2 regions of the Yinghuangia sp. YIM S10712 genome follow, and region 2 is predicted to be linked to the other one. Evidence: predicted binding sites of a transcription regulator. Region 2 holds the regulator's gene; the other holds the start of a gene.
The links. Region 2 encodes HrcA, which represses chaperone genes, less so after heat shock. Its sites were predicted from a motif close to TTNGCACTCNGNNNNNCNGAGTGCNAA; they were not measured.
Positions count from the first base shown of each region.

Region 1: the regulator HrcA is predicted to act here: its motif matches at 3,801-3,827, upstream of ACRX5W_RS10025 (FmdB family zinc ribbon protein).

Region 1 covers NZ_JBPKBI010000003.1:141,715-149,585, forward strand. The annotation lists gene ACRX5W_RS10015 (penicillin acylase family protein) at 1-1,450, opposite strand, end outside; gene ACRX5W_RS10020 (potassium/proton antiporter) at 2,036-3,526, shown strand; gene ACRX5W_RS10025 (FmdB family zinc ribbon protein) at 3,856-4,200, shown strand; gene ACRX5W_RS10030 (S-methyl-5'-thioadenosine phosphorylase) at 4,235-5,077, shown strand; gene ACRX5W_RS10035 (SAF domain-containing protein) at 5,706-6,266, shown strand; gene mscL (large conductance mechanosensitive channel protein MscL) at 6,459-7,007, shown strand; gene ACRX5W_RS10045 (hypothetical protein) at 7,137-7,379, opposite strand; gene ACRX5W_RS10050 (sigma-70 family RNA polymerase sigma factor) at 7,657-7,871, opposite strand, start outside.
Region 2 covers NZ_JBPKBI010000002.1:393,689-401,559, forward strand. The annotation lists gene ACRX5W_RS07165 (ABC transporter permease) at 1-677, opposite strand, end outside; gene ACRX5W_RS07170 (ABC transporter permease) at 684-1,628, opposite strand; gene ACRX5W_RS07175 (ABC transporter substrate-binding protein) at 1,645-3,219, opposite strand; gene ACRX5W_RS07180 (putative leader peptide) at 3,394-3,462, opposite strand; gene ACRX5W_RS07185 (DUF3097 family protein) at 3,614-4,456, opposite strand; gene ACRX5W_RS07190 (MBL fold metallo-hydrolase) at 4,494-5,369, opposite strand; gene hrcA (heat-inducible transcriptional repressor HrcA) at 5,531-6,547, shown strand; gene dnaJ (molecular chaperone DnaJ) at 6,548-7,678, shown strand; gene ACRX5W_RS07205 (16S rRNA (uracil(1498)-N(3))-methyltransferase) at 7,751-7,871, shown strand, end outside.

The DNA of each region.
Region 1 (7,871 bases), on a different contig from region 2:
TCTGCGACGGCACTTCGAACGAGCGCAGCGCCTCGCGGAACGAATTCCAGTCAGTGGCGCGGTTGAGCTGGAACACCGACTCCATCGTCGTGCCCGGGTCGAGCGCGGTCCAGCGGAGGGCGACGGCGAACCCGTCCTCGCGCTGCGGCCCGGGGTCCGGGATCGGGGCGTCCTTGCCGACATCCTCCATCTCGTCGGACGCCTCGGACAGGATGGGCCCGTGCCTGGTGGAGCGCACGGTGATGGTGCGGTCGTCGCCGCCGGAGACCTTGACGACCTCGGTGCGGACCTCGTCGAACGGCTGGTAGGCGCCGTTGTACAGGTACCCGGTGTCGGTGACCTTCTCCAGATACAGGTCGGTGACGTCGGCGCCCAGGTTGGTCAGGCCCCACGCGATCTTCTGGTTGTGGCCGATTATCACGCCCGGCATGCCGGCGAAGGTGTAGCCGGACACGTCGTAGGCGCACTGCGGGCCGACGACGCGGCAGTGCAAGCCCATTTGGTACCAGGCCGACGGCAGCGAGGCCGACAAGTGCGGGTCGTTGGCCAGCAGCGGTTTGCCGGTGGTCGTGCGGCTGCCGGACACCACCCAGGAGTTGGAGCCGACGCCCGACGAGCGGTCGGTGAAGATCGGCGGCAACTGCTCCAGGGTCTTCGAGAGTTCGGTGAGGGCGGCGGATGCGCTCTTGGACGGCACGACAGGTGCTGCGTCCTGGCGGAACGTCTCGACCGTCGGGTTGCCCTCCTTGACGACGGCGCCGCCGGTCACGATCGTCTGGTTGCGCTCGTACGGGTACGGCGGGTACAGCTCGTCGATCTGATTGACGGTGAGCTTCTCCGACAGCAGCGCGCGGTCGATCTCGTCCTGGAGGTTGGCGCGCAGGTCCCAGGCCATCGCCTTGAGCCACGCGACCGAGTCGACGGCGGTCCACGGCTCGGGCTTGTAGTCGTCGTGGACGAAGCCGAGCAGCGTGTACTCGAAGGACAGTTCGTCGCCGTCACGGCCCTTCAGGTACGCGTTGACGCCGGCGGCGTACGCCTCGACGTAGGCGCGCGCCTCCGGGGTCAGTTTGTCCACTTCCTGTTGGGCGACGCGGTGCCAGCCGAGGGTGCGCAGGAAGATGTCGTTGTCGACCTGCGACGAGCCGAACATCTCCGAGAGCCGCCCGGCGGTCATGTGGCGGCGTACGTCCATCTCCCAGAAACGGTCCTGGGCCTGCACGTAGCCCTGGGCGCGGAAGAGGTCTTCCGGGGTGTCGGCGTAAATCTGCGGGATGCCGTTCTTGTCGCGGAGCACTTCGACGTTGCCGGCCAGGCCTTCGATCTTGACGCGGCCGTCGAGATCGGGGAACGACCTGCGGCTGAGGTCGTAGGCGTACCAGCCGAGCGCGCCGACGACGACCGCGAGCACGACCACTAGCGCGATGGCGGCGTTGCGGAGCCGGCGCATGCGGCGCTTGGGGCGCGAGGCGGTCGCCTTGGCGGAGCGCTCGGCGACGTGTTGCACGCCGGGGGGAAGCTGGGGCTCGGTCGTCTGCGGAGTCTCGGCGGGCACCTCGGAAGTCGCGGCATGCGGCTCCGCCGCGTTCGGGACACCGGGGGCGCCAGGGGCGCCCGGCGCTCGTGGTGCTGCGGTGTCCGCCGGGTGGTTGCCTGGAACGTCCGCGAGATCCGGTACGGACGACTCGGGCTGGTCCGGGCCGGGCGTGTGCGAGGCGGGCATCAAGATCCTTCACGATCGGTGCGGCAAGGACACCTTAGAGCCGAGTCGGTCGCGACGACCGACGCCCTCGCAAGCCGCGGCCCGGCCGCTCGGCGGGGGCGCGATCGACCAGCGTTTTCGGGGTACTTGGCGAGCGGAACGCGGTGACTTCGGGACGGATCCTTCACTTTGGTAAAATATTCGCCAGGCGAAAGTAATGGTCCGTCAGGAAGCTTGTGCAGCCCTGGCGATCGCAGTCTCGCCATATCCAATTGTTGACGACGCGTCCGATCGTCGAGGTGGCCGGACCGACGACCACCGGAGGTGCCGTTCGTGACCGTGGACGAGTTGAACAACGTTCTCGCCCTCGGTGCACTGGTTCTTCTGGTCGCCGTGGTCGCGGTGCGCCTCGCGACCCGAACCGGCATGCCCAGCCTGCTGATCTACCTCGGCCTCGGCATGCTGATCGGCGGCGAGGGCTTCGGCATCAACTACAACAACGCGGAGCTGACCCAGACGCTCAGCTACGCGGCACTCGTGCTGATCCTGACCGAGGGCGGCATCAGCACCAACTGGCAGCAGATCAAACCCGCGGTGCCGGCCGCCGCGATGCTGTCGACCGTCGGCGTCGGGGTGAGCGTCGGAATCGTCGCGTGCACCGCGAAGTTCGTGCTCGACATCAACTGGACGACGGCGATCCTGATGGGCGCGATCGTCTCCTCGACGGACGCCGCGGCGGTTTTCTCGGTGCTGCGCACGCTCCCGCTGCCGAAGCGGCTCACCGGGATGCTGGAGGCCGAATCAGGCTTCAACGACGCGCCGGTGGTCATCCTCGTCGTGACGTTCGCGCACTCCGGATCGCACCCCTGGCACATCGTGGTCGGCGAGATCGTCCTCGAACTCGCGATCGGCGCCGCCATCGGGCTGGTACTGGGCAAGATCGGCTCCTGGGGCCTGCGGCACATCGCACTTCCCGCGTCCGGCCTGTATCCGATCGCGGTCATCACCTTGTGCGTTCTCGCATACGCCACGGGTGCGCTGGCCCACGGCAGCGGCTTCCTCGCGTGCTATCTCGCGGCGCTGGTCCTCGGCAACGCGGCGCTGCCGCACAAGGCGGCGACGCGCGGCTTCGCGAAAGGCGTCGGCTGGATCGCGCAAATCGGACTCTTCGTACTGCTCGGCCTGCTGGTCAATCCACACGAACTGGGCGGTGCCGTGGTTCCGGCGCTCGCCATCGGCACGGTGCTGCTGCTGCTCGCCCGGCCGCTGTCGGTCGTCACGTCGACGTTGCCCTTCCGGGTGCCGTGGCGCGAGCAGGTCATTCTGTCGTGGGCCGGTCTGCGCGGAGCCGTGCCGATCGTGCTGGCGACCATTCCGATCGTGGAAGGCGTGGCCGACGCCAAACGGCTGTTCAACATCACGTTCGTCCTCGTCGTCGTGTTCACCCTGCTCCAAGGGCCGACGCTGCCGTGGATCGCGCGGCACGTCGGCTTCGGCGGGAAACCGCAGACCGAAGACCTCGGCGTCGAGGCGGCGCCACTCGAACGGCTGCGCGGGCACCTGCTGTCGGTGCACGTGCCGCACGGGTCCCGCATACACGGGGTGGAGGTCAGCGAGCTGCGCCTGCCGAAGGGCGCCGCGGTGACGCTGGTCGTGCGGGGCGAGGAGGACAGCTTCGTCCCCGGCCCGTCGACGATGCTCCAGCACGGTGACGAGCTGCTGGTCGTGACGACGGAATCGGTGCGGGACGCGGCGGAACGGCGGCTGCGGGCGGTCAGCCGGGGCGGCAAGCTCGCGGGTTGGTTCGGGGAGCACGGGCGCTAGGTGTTCTGTCCGCTGGATCTCTCCGGGCCCGCGCCCTTGCGATCGCACGCACCACACCACACGTGCCGGCCCGATGAGATCCACCACGCGGGCATCAGGTGTGTCTCGGCCGCGCGGTCGTGGCGGATGGATTCCGGCCGTGTCGGTGTTCTACCGACGTTCGCCGCATCGGCCGATCACGCGGCCGTCGGTGCGTTTTCACGGCCTCCGGACGGCGGACACCGGTGCCCGCGAAGCGGACGTCGGTGGACGTAGCCCCGCCGATGCTGCACCATTGGCACTCGGCAGGTGAGAGTGCCAACACCTGTCTTGCGAAGGAGGACCTGACCGTGCCGACGTACCAGTACCAGTGCACTGCCTGCGGCGAGGGCCTGGAGGCCGTGCAGAAGTTCACGGACGACGCGCTCACCGAGTGCCCGGCCTGCCAGGGGCGGCTGCGCAAGGTGTTCTCCGCCGTGGGCGTGGTGTTCAAGGGCTCCGGCTTCTACCGCACCGACAGCCGCGGCGGATCCAGTTCGTCGTCCGCCCCGGCGGCATCCAACGGGAACGGCTCGTCGTCGTCCGACTCGTCTTCGTCGTCATCGTCGACTTCCTCGTCGTCCTCGTCGTCCTCGTCCTCGGACGGGAAGTCGTCTTCGGCGAAGCCGGCGACCACGACCACCGCCGCTTCCTGACGCGGCCGGTGTCGACGTGGCGGATGTGACCGACGTGACCGAGGCAGTCGCTCCCGCTCCCGGGAGCGTGCTGCCCGACGGCGTGGCCCCGGCCGAGATCGGTGTGATCGGCGGCTCCGGGTTCTACGCGTTCCTGGACGACGTCACCGAAGTGCGGCTGGAGACGCCATACGGCGAGCCCAGCGACGCGTTGTTCTTCGGCGTGGTCGGCGGTCGGCGCGTGGCCTTTCTGCCCAGGCACGGACGCGACCACGCGATTCCGCCCCATCGGATCAACTACCGCGCCAACCTGTGGGCGCTGCGGGCGGCCGGGGCGAGCCAGGTCCTGGCCCCCTGCGCGGTGGGCGGGCTGCGCCCCGATTTGGGCCCGGGAACGCTCGTGGTCCCCGACCAGCTCGTCGACCGCACGTCGGGGCGCGTCCAGACCTACTTCCACGAGGCACCCGCGCCGGTGGTGCACACGTCGTTCGCGGACCCTTACTGTCCGGCAGGCCGCGCGGTCGTCTCCTCGTGCGCGCGTTCGGCCGACTGGGCGCCGGTGGACGACGGGACGCTCGTGGTGATCGAGGGCCCGCGCTTCTCGACGCGCGCCGAGTCGCGGTGGTACAGCGCACAGGGCTGGTCGATCGTCGGCATGACCGGCCACCCCGAAGCCGTGCTGGCACGTGAGCTGGGCTTGTGCTTCACCGCCATCGCGCTGGTCACCGACCTGGACGCGGGTGTCGAGTCCGGCGACGGCGTGACGCATGCCGAGGTGCTCGAAGTCTTCGCGAAGAACGTCGGGCGCCTGCGGACGCTGCTGTTCGACGTGGTCGCGGCGATGCCGGTCAAGCGGTCGTGCGCGTGCGGCGGCGACGAGGCGGTACGGCCGCATTGAGGAGCGGGACCGCGGCCCTCCCGGCCCGCAGGTCGTCCCCCGTCTTCTCTCGGCTTCGCTCGGTTCGCCCGCTGGGCGGCGGCAGACACGGTTCGTCGAGCCGTTGCCGCGCAAAGCCCGCGTGCCTGCGGCCAACCGTCGCCGCCCGGCGAGGCCCCGGGCGTTGAACGCCTGATCGGGATGTGTGCCCTGTGTGGCCGGACACGTTCGTGTCCGACGCCGCACAGGGCTTTTGTGTGCCCGAGAAATCTCCGAATCCGCTCTGTAATCACAATTGCGGGCGTGGCGCAATCACTCGCGGGAGTGACATGGTTTTCCACAATCCGGCCTTTTCCACAGTTGCGAGGAGCGGGCACCTCCGAACCACTGGCGTGACCCAGGGTGGAACCACGAAACGTCGCCGCTCTGCGCGTTTCGCCGCCGAAGGCATTCCGGAGTCGCCGTGTTCCACACCAGCAAATCCCCCGTCCCTGCCCTGTCCGGCACGTCGTCCGTGTGGTCTGCGTCGCGAGATGCGACCGGGCCGACTGCTCTGACACCTCGTCAAAAAGCACGGATTGCAAGCCTCTTCCTGGCTCGTCACCGCCGCCTTCTCGCCGCCCTTGCCACAGCCGGCGCGCTCGCCTGCGTGCTTGTCACACTCCGCCCGGCTCCACCGCCCACCGTGCCGGTGCTCGTCGCGGTTCGCGACCTCGACACCGGCGCCGTGCCCGGACCGCAGGACGTACGGGTCGCACGGTATCCGCCGGGCAACGCGCCGCAGCACGTGCTGCGCCGGCACACCGACATGCAGGGACGTGCCTTGGCGGCGGCCGTGCGGCGCGGCGAACCGATCACCGATGTCCGGCTCGTGGGGCCGCAGTTGCGGGGGGAGCCCGGCGGCGTCGCACTGCCCGTGCGGTTCGCGGATGCCGACGCCGCACGCCTGCTGCGTCCCGGGGACCGCGTCGACGTGCTCGCCGGTCCTGTCGCTGACGAGGTGTCAAGCGCGGTCGGTGGCACGCGAGTCGGTCCGGCTCCGGCCCGGGTTGTCGCGCGCGGCGCCACCGTCCTCGCGCGACCCGCCGATGAACAGGGGCGCGACGGTGGGCTGTTGATCCTGTCGGTGCCGCCCGATGTCGCAGCGGCCATCGCGGGTGCCGCGACAACTTCCCCGTTGACGTACACCTTGCGCGGCGCTCCGAAATGACGCCGGTTGCGGCAGGCGCCGACGAAAGCCAGAATCCCTCGGGTTGTTCCGCATGAGAGCACCGCGATATCCGCCCGAGTAACCCGCTCATCGAATTCTCGGAACGGGCGGCGACCACGTGTTCCTACCACGAACACGACGCGGCGAGACGGAACAGCGGTTCGAGACCACACTTGACGGAGGGGACCACCGATGGGTGGCTTCAAAAAATTCCTGCTGCGCGGCAATGTCATCGACCTGGCCGTGGCCGTGGTCATCGGTGCCGCGTTCACCGCCTTGGTCAACGCGTTCGTCCGCGGCATGATCAACCCGCTGGTCGGCACCATCGGCACCAAGAACCTCGACGCCTACAAGACCTGCGTCAAGGGGCCCTGCGCCACCGACGCCGCCGGCAACGTCACGGAGGGCGTCTTCATCCTCTGGGGCTCCGTGCTCGGGGCGCTGCTGACATTCGTGATCACCGCGGCCGTTGTGTACTTCATCTTCGTGCTGCCCGTGAACCACCTCCTGGAGCGCCGCGCCCGAGCACTGGGGCAGGCGCGCAAGGAGAAGCTGACCGACAACGAACTCCTCACACAGATCCGCGACCTGCTGGCGAAGCAGGCCGGGGCCGGGGGCGACGGTCGCGCGGACGGAGACGGAGACGGAAGCACGGGCGGCACGCCGGGGCCCGGTGGACGCGGGGGTTCGAGCGGCACGGCAACCCCGGGAGCCTCAGGCGGCGCACGACGGGTCGACTGAGCGACGGCCCGTTCGGTGGGCCGAACAAGTCAAGAAGGTGCGTCGCCGAGGGCGCTGTGCACGACGTGCGGCGCCGTCTTGTGCGGCGGCTCACCGAAGGTACCCGGTGCACTGCACCGGCCCTCGAACTCACAGATGGTGCGGCGGCTTCTCGTCCAGAAAACGCCGCAGGTCGGCGTCCTCCGAGGCATCGGCTCCGTATCGCTCGTCACCCCAGCCGGGGCCTCGTTCGTCGCCGGTCGCGTCCGGCAACAGCTCGCGGCCGTCCCAGCCGAACGCGTCCGATCGGCGCACGGCGCGACTCGGCGGGGTCGGCGGGGTCGGCGCTCCCTCCGCTGCGGTGCCCTCGGCGGATTCGTCGCGTTCTGCCATGTCTGCTCAGCCTTTGCTTTTCCGTCGCATCGCCGCGACGGCGGCGCGAAGCGGGTGGTGGTCGCGGGGGCCTCTTCTCTGCTCCCGAGACCTGCTCGTCGGCCGCAGCCTACGGCCGACGGTCTCGGTGGCCGGCAGCCGCCGACACCGACGGCCAACCACCCCGAACACACCGCGACCCCGGGTAGGCCCCCTGCCCGTCCCGGGGTCGTGCGTCGTGGTGGGCGTCGCCACAAGCGACTCAGTTGTCACCGGCTGTGCTCGCCTCGGCGGCGGTTCAGGCGGCCAAGCCCTGCTCCGCGGCAAGGTGACGCAGTTCGAGCAGTGCCTGCTTCTCGATCTGGCGGATCCGCTCCCGGGTGAGGCCGAGCTGCTTCCCGACTTCGGTGAGCGTGTGCTGCTTGCCGTCGAGCATGCCGTACCTCGCACGCAGGATCGTGGCGGTACGACCGTCCAGACGGCCCACAAGATCCGCTATCTGTCGGCGCTCCA
Region 2 (7,871 bases):
AGGATCACCGCGATCGACATCGACACCGCGATCTGCACGACGACGGGGTCCGCCGCGTTCGGCAGCACGTGCCGGGTCAGCAGCCGTAGCGGCCCGGCGCCGCCGACGCGGGCGGCCACGGCGTACTCGCGTTCGCGGTGGAGCAGGATCGCGCCGCGCAGCAGCCGGCCGAACGCCGGGATCTCCACGAGCGCGATGACCGTGATGATGGTCACCTTGCCCGGGCCCATGATCGCGGTGATCGTCAGGCCCAGGATGAGGCCGGGGAACGACTGGAGCAGGTCGAACAACCGCTGCACCGCGACGTCGGCGACCCGGTGCGTGATGGCGAGCAGCGCCAGCGAGCAGCCGATCGCCAGACCGATCGGTACGGCGGCGAGCACCACGAGCAGGTCGGTGCGGATGCCGTACAGGATCCGGCTCAGCAGGTCACGGCCCAGGTCGTCGGTGCCCCACACGTGGCCGTCCGACCCCGGGCCCGCGAGTGCGGCCGCCGACTGGAAGTTCGGGTCGTGCGAGGTCAGCAGGGGCGCGGCGAGCCCCGCGAGCAGGATGACGCCCACCAGCGTGAGGCCGGTGACTCCGCGCGGTGTCAGGAGCCCGCGCAGATAACGGTTGTGTACCCGCCGCGTTTTCGGTGCGGCCACGGGAAGGGGGGTGAGAACTTCGGTCGCCATGATCGGTCACCCCAGCCGGACGCGCGGGTCGATGAGTGCGTACGCGAGGTCGGTCAGCAGTTGCACGACGACGAACACGGCGACCAGGAACAGCAGTACCGCCTGGATCACCGGATAGTCGCGCTCCGTGACGGCTTGTTCGGCGAGCAGCCCGAGGCCGGGCCACGCGAAGACCGCCTCGATGATCACCGCTCCGCCGATCAGGACGCCGATCTGCATGCCGAGGACCGTGAGCACGGGCGGCAGGGCGTTCGGCAGCGCGTGGCGCCACAGAATGCGGCGGGGTGCGACACCGAGCGACTTCGCGGTGCGCGCGTAGTCCTCGCCGAGCGCTTGTTGCAGGCCGTCCTTGACGTACCGCGCAAGCACCGCCGCCGACGGCAGGGCCAGGACGAGAGCCGGCATCAGCAGGTACTGGAAACCGATTTGCGGGTCGTCGAAGACCGACACATGCCCGCCGGCGGGCAGCACCGGCCACGCGATCGCGAACACGAACACCAACAAGAAACCGCTCACATAAGGCGGCACGATCAGCGAGACCGAGTTGATCGCGGACAACAGTGTCTGCCCGAACCGGTTCTTGACGGTGACTCCTGCGATGCCCAGGGCGAGGCCGAGCGTGAGGCTGAACACCAGGGAGCCCGCGGTGAGTTCGAGCGTGTTGCCGAGACGCTGGCCGAGCAGGTCGGAGACCGAGCCGCCGATCATGTAGGAGGTCCCCAGATCGCCGCGCACCAAGTCGGCCAGCCAGGTGCCGTATTGGGCGAGCAGCGGCCCATCGAGGCCGAGATCCCGGCGGATGGCGTCGACGGCCTCCTGCGACGGGTCGTTCCCCGCCAGTTGTTCGGCCGGATCGCCCGGCACCGCGCGCAGGATGAGGAAGATCACGAAGGACGCGAGCAGCAGCACCCCGAACGCCGAGGGCAGCCGTCGCAGCAGGTACTTCGTCATGGTCACGGCCCGCCCGTCACGCGAGGTACGCGTTGTCGAGGTCGAGCGCCGAGAACTCGTTCTGCGCGACGCCTTGCAGGTTCGACGTCGTGGCATGCAGGTTCGCGAGCACCACCAGGTCGATCACGAACTGCTGGTCCAGCAGCACCTCGCTCAGGTCCTGGTACGCGGCCTTGGCCACCGGACCGTTCGGATCCACCTGCCGCCAGGCCCGCTGGACGATCTCGGTGTAGCCCGGGTCGGAGAACTTCGAGGAGTTCTTCGCCTCGTTGAACGGGTACGCGCTGACCGCCAAGGTCGACGGGTGCACCTGCGCGAACCCGTGCTGGCCGGTCCACAACGCCGGCAGCGTCTGGCCGATCAGCCGCGTCTGGAACTGCGCCGGCTCCATCGGTTCGAGCGTCGTCTTGATACCGATCTGCTCCAGGTCGAACTGCACCATCTGGCCGACCGCCGGCGCAGTGCTCAGGAACCCGAGCGGCAGGTCCAGGCTCGTCGCACCGGCCTCGGCCAGCAGCGCCTTCGCGCGCGCCGGGTCGTAGGGGTAGCGCTTGGCCGTGGCCTCCGAGTAGGCCGGGGACGACTTGGGCCACGGCGCCGACGATGCGAATCCATAGCCGCCGAACGCCTGTTCCACGATCCGCCGGCGGTTGATCGCGTACGAGATCGCCTGGCGGATGCGCTTGTCCTGGAGCGGGGGAACGCTCACGTTGACGCCGACGTAGGTCGCCCCGCCGCCGGTGTCGAACTCCTGGATCGCGAACTGGTTGTCGGATTTGATCGGTGCGATGTCCCGGCCGGAGAGGCCGGACGCCAACTGGATCTGCTTGCTGCGCAGTGCGGACAGGAGCGATTCCGCCTGCGGGAAGATCCGTACCTCCACGCCGTCGAAGTACGGCCGCTCCGGGACGAAGTACTCCGGGTTCCGGGAGAACGACAGCGACGCGCCAGGCGTCCAGGTCTTGAAGACGAACGGACCGGTGCCGATCAACTTCTTGCCGGTCACCGCCTCTTCGACGGTCTCCCGGTCAGTGATGATCATGAATTCGAACAGGTCGAAGAGATTGCTCACCGGGTGTGCGAGCCGCAGCGTCAGCTCGGTCGGGCTCGTCACCGTGAAGTCGGAGACCACGGCGGCCGTCGCCCGCAACTGGGCGCTGCGCTTGGCCTCCTTCAGATTGTTGATCGCGAACACGACGTCCTCGGACGTGAACGGCCGCCCGGAGTGGAATCTGACGTTCTCGCGCAGTTGGAAGGTGACGCTTGTGCCGTCCGGCGCGACCTGCCACGACTTCGCCAATTGCGGCTGCGGAACCAAGTTCCGGTCGTATGCGGTCAGCGTGTTGAAGACCAGTCGCGAAAGAACGGAGAAGGAGTTCTGGGTGAAGAGCAGCGCGGGCGTGAAGTCCACCATGCTGCCTATCTGAAGAGTCCCGCCTCTCTTCGGGGTTCCGCTCGACCCACCTCCTGCCGGGTTCGTGTTCTCGTCCACGGCCGACTTGCATCCGGCCGACGCCAGCAGGACAGCGCCGGCCCCGGCGGCGCGCAGAACGGTCCGGCGGCTGGTGTCGAGGGAAGGAACAGCAGGCATGGCAAAACTCCTCTGGACTGATTCGAGGCAGGGGAATACGCACGCACGGCACGGAATCGGCCGCGAGCGGAAGCGATGTGGGGGTACGTCAGACGCGAATGCCGGGGAAATCAAGTACGACGGCCGGGGCAATGCGCCGCCGGACCGTGATCCCGGGCGAAAAGAAGGTGAAGATCAGCGGACGGCACAGATGGCGCCCGCGACACGACAGAAGTCGATGTGGCGGCGCGAAACGAGGGCCATGTCCGAACTCACGGGCACGACTTTGGCAGGAGCGGGCGAATCCGGTCAATGATGTCTTGCCAAGTGGACACTTGTTAACAAGTTATTGCGCAAAGGGAGTTCGTGTCCGTAACGCCGTTCTCGCGGCAACGCGCGTTTTCCCGCCGGCTCTTCACTCCGGCGCGGTCACGAAATCGATCAGCTCTTCCACCCGGCCCAGCAGCGCCGGCTCCAGATCCCGGAACGACGCCACATGCCCGAGAATCCACCGCCACGTCTCGCCCGTGCACGTCGTACGCCCGAGCCCCGCGTTGACGCCGTCCTTCCACGCCACACCGCGCGGCACATCCGGCCACGCCGCGATCCCCAGCACCGACGGTTTGACGGCCTGCCAGATGTCGACGAACGGGTGCCCGGTGACCAGCACATCACCGCCGTATGGCCCGCCCGCCACCTCGGCGGCGATGCGGTTCTCCTTCGACCCCGGCACCAAGTGGTCGACCAGCACGCCCAGCCGCCGTCCCGGTCCGGGGCGGAACTCGCGTACGACGTCCGGGAGATGGTCCACGCCCTCCAGACACTCCACCACGACGCCCTCGATGCGCAGGTCGTCTCCCCACACCCGCTCGACGAGCTCGGCGTCGTGCCGCCCTTCGACGTAGATGCGCCCGGCCCGGGCCACTCGCGCGCGGGCGTCCGGCACCGCGAGCGAGCCCGAAGCCGTCCGCGCCGAGCGGGTCGGAGCCGTGTGCGAGACCACCGGCCGCACCAGCGTCACCACGACCCCGTCGACCATGAAGCCGCGCGGCTCCATCGGGAACACCCGGTGGGCGCCGTGCCGGTCCTCCAGCGTCACCGTGAAGCCCTCCGGGGTCTTCTCCACACGCACGACGGCACCGCAGAACCCCGTCTCCACCTCTTCGACCACCAGATCCCGGACGGCCTCGACCTCGGGAACGGGCGCGGGCTTCTTCCACGGCGGGGTCAGGTCGGGGCCGTAACTCCTGCTGCGCATGGCAGACGACGCTAGCGGGCCGCCCGCGTTCACCCGTTCAGGCGCGCCGGGCGGAACCCGGGGCGAGGTCCAGCAGGTGATAGCCGCGCGTCACGGCGGCGGTGACCGCAGGGGCGTCCCACGGCCAGGCACCGCGTGCCACGGCCTCCTCGACCGAGCGCCCCCGGGCGTGCCAGCGCCGTATCTCGGCGGCCACACCGGCGATCTCGCGTCGCTGTTCGTCGGCGAACACGGTGTCGACCATCTCGCCGTGGCCCGGGAGAACGCCCCGGACCCCGCCCGTGTCGTCCGGCCCGTCCGCGTCGCCCGCCGCCAGGCAAGCGATGTCCAGCGCCCCGCGGATCGCGTCCGGCCACGTGAACGGAAACGAGTCGGGGCCACAGGCCGGCGGCCCCGACTGCTCGACCAGGTCGCCGGCCACCACGAGGCCGCAGTGCGGCACGTACACCACAAGATCGGCGCAGGTGTGCGCCCCGTCCGGGACCGCCTCCAGCACCAGCGACCGGTCACTGCCCACCGCGTACACCTCGGCTCCTCCGCGGGTGACCAGCCGGGTCGGCGGCACGATCCGCACGGCGGCCATGTCCGCCTCCGGCATCCCGAAGCGCACAGCGTCGGTGCGTCCCTCTTCGCCCCGGATCCGCAGATAGTCCGGCAGTGCTTCGTGACCGATCACACACGCGTCCGGAAACTGCCGCAGAACCTCGGCGTTGCCGTAGCAGTGGTCGAAGTGACCGTGCGTGTTGACCACGGCCAGCGCGCGGTACGGCAGGTCGTGCGCCTCCAGGGCCGCCGCAAGCCCGGCGAGCAGCAGACGCGTCTCGCGCTCGTACGAGCCGGTGTCGATCAGCGCGAAGCCGTCGCGCCCCGCGACAGCGGTCACATTCAGCTTCAGCGCGGGCACCTGCGCCACGAAAACGCCTGGTCCGACAGGCCGCCAGGGGTCACAGCCGATGTGTTCCGCATGTACCATCCGTCGACCCTTGCACAGACGGCAGGGTACGGACCGAACGGCGTCACCGTACACTGGCACTCCAGGCAGACGAGTGCCAGGCAGGTCAGGGAGGTGCGCAGGTGCTCGACGACCGCAAGCTCGACGTGTTGCGCGCCATCGTGCAGGACTACGTCGCCACCCATGAGCCCGTCGGATCGAAGGCGCTCGCGGAACGGCACAACCTCGGGGTGTCCCCGGCGACGATCCGCAACGACATGGCGGCGTTGGAGGAAGAGGGCTACATCGCCCAGCCTCACACCAGCGCGGGGCGCGTACCCACCGACAAGGGCTACCGGCTCTTCGTCGACCGGCTCGCCGGGATCAAGCCCCTCTCCACTCCGGAGCGCCGTGCGATCCAGCTCTTCCTGGACGGCGCCGTCGACCTCGACGACGTCGTGGGACGCACCGTCCGCCTGCTCGCGCAGCTCACCCACCAGGTCGCGGTCGTGCAGTACCCGTCGCTGACCCGCTCCACGATCCGCCACGTCGAGTTGCTCACACTCGCCCCGACGCGGATCATGCTCGTCCTCATCACCAACACCGGCCGGGTCGAGCAGCGCGTCATCGAGGGCCCCGAACCGGTCGGCGAGAACCTCCTCGCCGATCTGCGCGCCCGCATCAACAGCATCGTGGTCGGCAAGCGCTTCGCCGACGTCGCGCAACTCGTCCAGGACCTCGGCGAGTCCTTCACCGCCGAGGACCGGCCGATCGTCACCACCGTCCTGGCCACATTGCTCGATACCCTGGTGGAGCAGCAGGAAGAACGAGTCGTCCTCGCGGGAACCGCCAACCTCACCCGGTTCGGCACCGATTTCCCGATGACGATCCGCCCGGTGCTCGAAGCCCTGGAGGAGCACGTCGTGCTCCTGCGTCTGCTCGGTGAGGCCACCGAGCCGGCGATGGTGGTGCGTATCGGGCACGAGAACATGCACGAAGGGCTGGCCGCCACCTCGGTGGTGTCCGTCGGGTACGGCAGCGGCGACGAAGCCCTCGCCAAACTCGGCGTGCTCGGGCCGACCAGGATGGACTACCCCGGAACGATGGGAGCGGTACGCGCCGTGGCACGGTACGTCGGACAGATTCTCGCGGAGTCGTAGTTGACCACTGATTACTACGAAGTCCTGGGTGTTCGGCGCGATGCCACGCCTGAGGAGATCAAGAAGGCCTTCCGCCGCCTGGCCCGCGAACTTCACCCGGATGTGAATCCGGACCCGAAGACGCAGGAGCGCTTCAAGGAGATCAACGCGGCCTACGAGGTCCTGTCCGATCCGCAGAAGCGCCAGATGTACGACCTCGGCGGCGACCCGCTCGGGAACCCGGCCGCCGGCGCCGGAGGCGGCTTCGGCGCGGGCTTCGGCTTCAGCGACATCATGGACGCGTTCTTCGGCCAGGCCAGCCAGCGCGGACCGCGCTCGCGGACGCGGCGCGGCCAGGACGCCATGATCCGCATCGAGGTGCAGTTGGAGGAGGCGGCGTTCGGCACGACCCGGGAGATCCAGGTCGACACCGCCGTCACCTGCAACACGTGCAACGGCGAGGGCGCGGCCCCCGGCACCACCGCCCAGACCTGCGACATGTGCCGTGGCCGCGGCGAGGTCAGCCAGGTCACCCGGTCCTTCCTCGGCCAGGTCATGACGTCGCGGCCGTGTCCGCAGTGCCAGGGCTTCGGCACGGTCGTGCCGAGCCCGTGCCCGGAGTGCGCGGGCGACGGGCGGGTCCGGGCGCGGCGCACACTTACCGTCAAGATCCCGGCCGGCGTCGACTCCGGCACCCGCATCCAGCTCGCCGGCGAAGGCGAGGTCGGACCGGGCGGCGGCCCCGCGGGTGACCTTTACGTCGAGATCTCCGAGGTTCCGCACCCCACCTTCCAGCGGCGCGGCGACGACCTGCACTGCACGGTGACGCTCCCGATGACCGCGGCGGCGCTGGGCACCAAGGTTCCGCTGGAGACCCTGGACGGCGTCGCCGAGATCGACATCCGACCGGGCACCCAGTCCGGCCAGTCGATCCCGCTGCACGGCAGAGGCATCACCCACCTGCGCGGCGGCGGCAGAGGCGACCTCATCGTGCACGTCGAGGTGCAGACGCCGACCAAGCTCGACCCCGAGCAGGAGGAGCTGCTGCGCAGGCTCGCCAAGCTGCGCGCCGAGGAGCGCCCGCAGGGACAGTTCTCACCGGGCCAGCAAGGGCTGTTCTCCCGCTTGAAGGACGCGTTCAACGGCCGGTAGCCGCGAGGGCCGGGGCGCGGGGCGGCTTCGTCCCGCGGACGCGAACTTCCGTACGAACCACCGGAGTGCTTCATGAGCGCCCCCGTCTTCCTCAGCGACGACCCGGCCCTGCGCACCGGTCGCAGGGTCGTGCTGGACGGGTCCGAGGGACGGCACGCCGTCACCGTCCGCCGCCTCACCGTCGGCGAGGACA